One region of the Neobacillus niacini genome, then DNA from elsewhere that is predicted to be linked to it. Evidence: predicted binding sites of a transcription regulator. Region 1 holds the regulator's gene; the other holds the start of a gene.

Region 1 (2,420 bases):
CTTGTTGATATTCCTGATAGCGTCTATGGACAGTTGCTTTTGAAATATTATATCCAAATCCCCTTAAAGTAGCAGCAATCTCTGAAAAAGTTAATTTATTTTTTCTAAGACGGATAATCTCCTCAATTGGAAGTTCTTTTTTTTCCCTTCCAGAATTCCACTCAAGATTTTTTAGATTTTTTTCAGGCTTATATCCCTGCGCCACGGCTCGTTTCATCCCTCGTTTAATTTTAATATTATGTAACTTACGCTGGTATTCTTCAACCATGCCAACAATTTTTAAAACCATTGAATCACTTTCCGATAACTGCAGTTCACCATTATGAGAGATACTATAAAGTTTCACATTTTCTTTTAAGATACAATGTAAGAGGGCAATCTTCGCATTTCCTCTTCCTAGTCTTGTTTCATCTTGAATTAACACAGCTTGGATGTTTTTTTCTTTCAATAAATCTAATAACTCAAGAATCCCGTTTCTTTCAAGTTCATAACCACTTGCCTGTTCCCTAATAATGGAGACGACATGAAATTGATATTGAGCGGCAAGCTGCGTGAGCTCCTCTTCTTGGCGCTTTAAAGATGTTTCCTGGGTTTCTTTGTTTGTACTTACCCTGCAGTAAATGATTGCATTGATCATCTGACTCTATTCTCCAGCAGCGCTAGCATATTCCGTTATTGTCCCAACTTCATAGTTGACAGGAATCATGATTTTTTCCCCAGGATAAATTCTATCCCCATCGATTTCATTATGATGCTTAACCCAGCTGACAAATTCATCATTAGAGTAAGAATGCTGACCGGAATATTGGTTGGAGATCTTCCAAAGTGAATCTCCTTCAGATACAGTAATCGTTAAGTATGTTTCTTCCACATCAGAATTAAAGCGTAATGATAAAATAAAAGCTACTGAGCAGCTCAAGATGATTAATAAAATAGCATACGAGTATTTGTCCCAAACTTTTCTCATACTATAACCCCTATCTAGAATGTATGTTCGTTTTTATATTTTTATTATAGTCCGAACGTTTGTTTGTTGTCAATAATAATTCGAACTTATGTTTGTATAAAAAATACGAACATGCTATAATAAAGGTAAATATTACATAGGGCGAGGTGTATCTATTATGACAAAAATATCTAAGCGCCAGCAGGATATCCTTGAATTTATTAAAGGGGAAGTAAAGAAAAAGGGTTATCCGCCATCCGTTCGGGAAATTGGTGAAGCGGTAGGACTTGCCTCTAGTTCTACGGTTCACGGTCATTTAGCACGGTTGGAAAGCAAAGGACTAATCAGACGAGATCCAACTAAACCGAGAGCCATTGAAATACTAGAAGTGGATGAAACGGTTCATATTCCGAGAAATAATGTGGTCAATGTACCGATTGTGGGTAAAGTAACTGCGGGTCTTCCTATTACCGCCATCGAAAACGTGGAAGAGTTTTTTCCACTTCCTGAAAGTCTAGCACCTGCAGACGAGCAAGTATTTATGCTAGAAATCATGGGTGAGAGTATGATAGAAGCAGGAATTCTCGATGGAGATTACGTAATTGTAAGGCAGCAGCCAACTGCGAACAATGGAGATATCGTTGTTGCGATGACTGAGGAAGATGAAGCAACCTGTAAACGTTTCTTTAAAGAAAAAGATTACATCCGTTTGCAGCCTGAAAACTCAACCATGGATCCCATTATCTTAAGAAATGTTTCTATTCTTGGAAAAGTTATTGGGGTTTATCGACATATTCATTAATCTAATCACAGGAAAGAGTACAATTCCGTTTGCGAATTGTACTCTTTTTTATCAGTAGCGAAGGAAAACTCACCTAGATTATGAGTAAGCACCCATCTGGTAAATAGACGGAATAAGTCCGGCTATTTAGAAAATATCATTGAAAATAGCCTTATTAGACGGAGAGATTCCGCCTATTGACTCGAAAAAACGAAAAATAGGGGATTTTGCTTTGCATAAGCGAAAAAACTCCGTTTATTTTCCCCTAGACGAACTCCATTCTGCATTTAACCGGAAAGTATCCGCTTATTTACATCTGCCGGATACTCTATCGAAAAAACGCCTCATCGATACAACATCTCCACGTTTTCACCTATCCTCGACCAAATCATATTTAAATTTATACGAAAATGTGTATAATTACTCATTCTAACTAGTTTCCACTATTTGTATAATAGTAATACACCATGATTTAACCTTAGGTCCAAAAAACTAGGCTTAAGGAGAGTGGAATGAGTGTTGTATGACATTATTTTCTCGATGGTTATTGGTGGTATGGTAGGGATTACAGGGCATGTTAGGAAGCATGGAAAAATAATAATGCCCCGGAAAACAAAGAGGTTTATCTATTTGGGTTTTTTAGAAGAAATGCTTCTAGGTGCAGTCGCAGCTCTCCTCATCCTGATTTACACA
Region 2 (2,420 bases), 2.9 Mb from region 1:
CATTTCCGGGGTATGCTCAAGCTCAAATGGACCCGGGGTTGCCGAGACAAAGATGGCATTGTGAATATGTTTCTCAAATTCATCAAAAGTCAAAGGCCGGTTATCCAGTGCTGATGGCAGACGAAAGCCGTGGTCAACAAGCACCTGTTTCCGAGCCCTATCACCATTGAACATACCCCTTACTTGCGGCAAGGTAACATGTGATTCATCCACGACCAAAAGAAAATCTTCCGGAAAATAATCGAGAAGCGTATACGGTGTGGAACCTGCAGGTCTCAATGTCAGATGACGTGAGTAGTTTTCAATCCCTGAACAAAAGCCCATCTCACGCATCATTTCAAGATCATAACGTGTTCTTTGTTCGATGCGCTGTGCTTCAAGCAATTTATTATCTTCACGAAGCTCTTCTAGGCGTTCTTCAAGTTCTTTTTCAATGTTCTCGATGGCGACTCTCATTTTTTCTTCTCTAGTAACGAAGTGGGAGGCAGGGAAGATAGCGATATGTTCACGTTCCCCGATAATTTCCCCCGTTAAGGCATCAACCTCACGAATTCGATCTACTTCATCTCCAAAAAATTCTACACGAACACAATGTTCATCGCGTGACACAGGGAATATTTCTACTACATCCCCCCGAACTCGGAACGTACCACGTTTAAAATCAATATCATTTCTTTCATACTGAATATCGACCAAACGGTGTAACAGCTGGTTACGCTCAATCTCCATCCCCGTCCTTAGTGACAGCACCATTTCCCGGTATTCTTCAGGTGAACCGAGACCATATATACATGATACACTGGCGATGATGATCACATCTTTCCGCTCAAATAAGGCGGATGTTGCGGAGTGCCGAAGTTTATCAATTTCATCATTAATACTTGCGTCTTTTTCAATAAATGTATCTGTCGATGGCACATAAGCTTCTGGTTGAAAGTAATCGTAGTAGCTAACAAAATACTCAACTGCATTATTTGGGAAAAATTCCTTAAACTCACTATATAACTGACCGGCTAACGTTTTATTATGTGCGATAACGAGTGTCGGCTTATTTACTTCTTTTATGACGTTTGAAACAGTAAACGTCTTACCTGTTCCAGTAGCACCAAGTAATGTCTGATAGCGTTTGTTATCCTTTATTCCTTGAACTAACTGTCGAATTGCCTCAGGCTGATCGCCTTGAGGTGAGTATTTTGAAACCAATTCAAATTGATCTTTCACTGATTTTCCTCCCGATAAAAAATCATCTTCTAGCAAGAAAAACGTGCAAGTTGACCGGGATGGTGCTAGAAAATGTATCCTGAAATTCTAATAGTATCATTCTAACACAATTCCTCCAAAACAAACCACTAATATGCGAACGAACATTCGATTTTCCCTATAGAATTTTTATTTTATCTGCAAAAAGCAAAAAAGCCTGTCAATATATTGACAGACTTACCACTAAGATGAATGATTATGTCCTTGTAAAAACTCGTGTTTTCATTTTCGCAGCCAGCCAGAACCCAGCTGTAAGTGAAAAAGCATCGACCACAATGAGCGGGAATGTATTCGTATAGCCTTTATAAACAGAAGCAGCAATGAGTCCAACGGTTAAGGCAAGGGCAATGAGCCGGTTGTATGTGACTCGGGTAAATAGCAATACGAGTAAACCAGGCAATATAAGTGCAGATACATATTCAATAGCCAATGGGTCCACCTCATTCAAACATTTCTGTTACTATATTTTAGAAATTAATTCACAAAATTGCAACAAAAAATATATTTACTTTTCTAGTTACATGTCCCATGTGGGCTGGGGCAGCCAACTTCAGCCTTTTCAACTTGAATCGTACTATGCTCAATATGAAATTCATCATGGAGAATTTTTTGTGACTTAGCAAGTATTTCGTCATGGATTGCTCCATCTAAAATGGTAATATGGCAGCTCAATACTGGATATCCGGAAGTAATTGTCCAAATGTGTAAATCATGGACTTCCTTTACCAATGGGATTTTACTAAGTGCATCTTTGACCTGTTGGATATCAATTTGTGTCGGTGCACCCTCCATTAGGATATGGAAGGAATCTCTTGTAACACGGAAACCACTTATAATAATTAATACGGCTACAATGACACTGGCTATTGGATCGGCAATCGTCCAGCCAAAAAACATAATCAGCAAAGCTGCTACAATCGCACCGACAGATCCCAGCATATCTCCCAGCACGTGTAAAAAGGCACTACGTACATTGAGATTATCGTCCTTGTCACCACTCATTAAGATCCATGCAGCGATAATATTTACCACTAATCCGGTTATGGAAATCATTAACATTCCTGTACTTTGAACCTCAGGAGGAGCAAAGAAACGATTAAATGCTTCATAAAATATATATAAGGAAATGATAATGAGAGTTAATCCATTTAGTGCCGCAG

The links. Region 1 encodes LexA, which represses DNA repair genes until DNA is damaged. Its sites were predicted from a motif close to CGAACATATGTTCG; they were not measured.
Region 2: the regulator LexA is predicted to act here: its motif matches at 1,358-1,371, upstream of uvrB (excinuclease ABC subunit UvrB).

The regions. Positions count from the first base shown of each region.
Region 1 covers NZ_CP183883.1:4,888,336-4,890,755, forward strand. Annotated here, with positions in the region: gene ACN6MT_RS24040 (YneB family resolvase-like protein) at 1-634, opposite strand, end outside; gene yneA (cell division suppressor protein YneA) at 644-967, opposite strand; gene lexA (transcriptional repressor LexA) at 1,125-1,748, shown strand; gene ACN6MT_RS24055 (DUF4257 domain-containing protein) at 2,244-2,420, shown strand, end outside.
Region 2 covers NZ_CP183883.1:2,020,785-2,023,204, reverse strand. Annotated here, with positions in the region: gene uvrB (excinuclease ABC subunit UvrB) at 1-1,221, opposite strand, end outside; gene ACN6MT_RS09395 (DUF2198 family protein) at 1,457-1,690, opposite strand; gene ACN6MT_RS09390 (cation diffusion facilitator family transporter) at 1,774-2,420, opposite strand, start outside.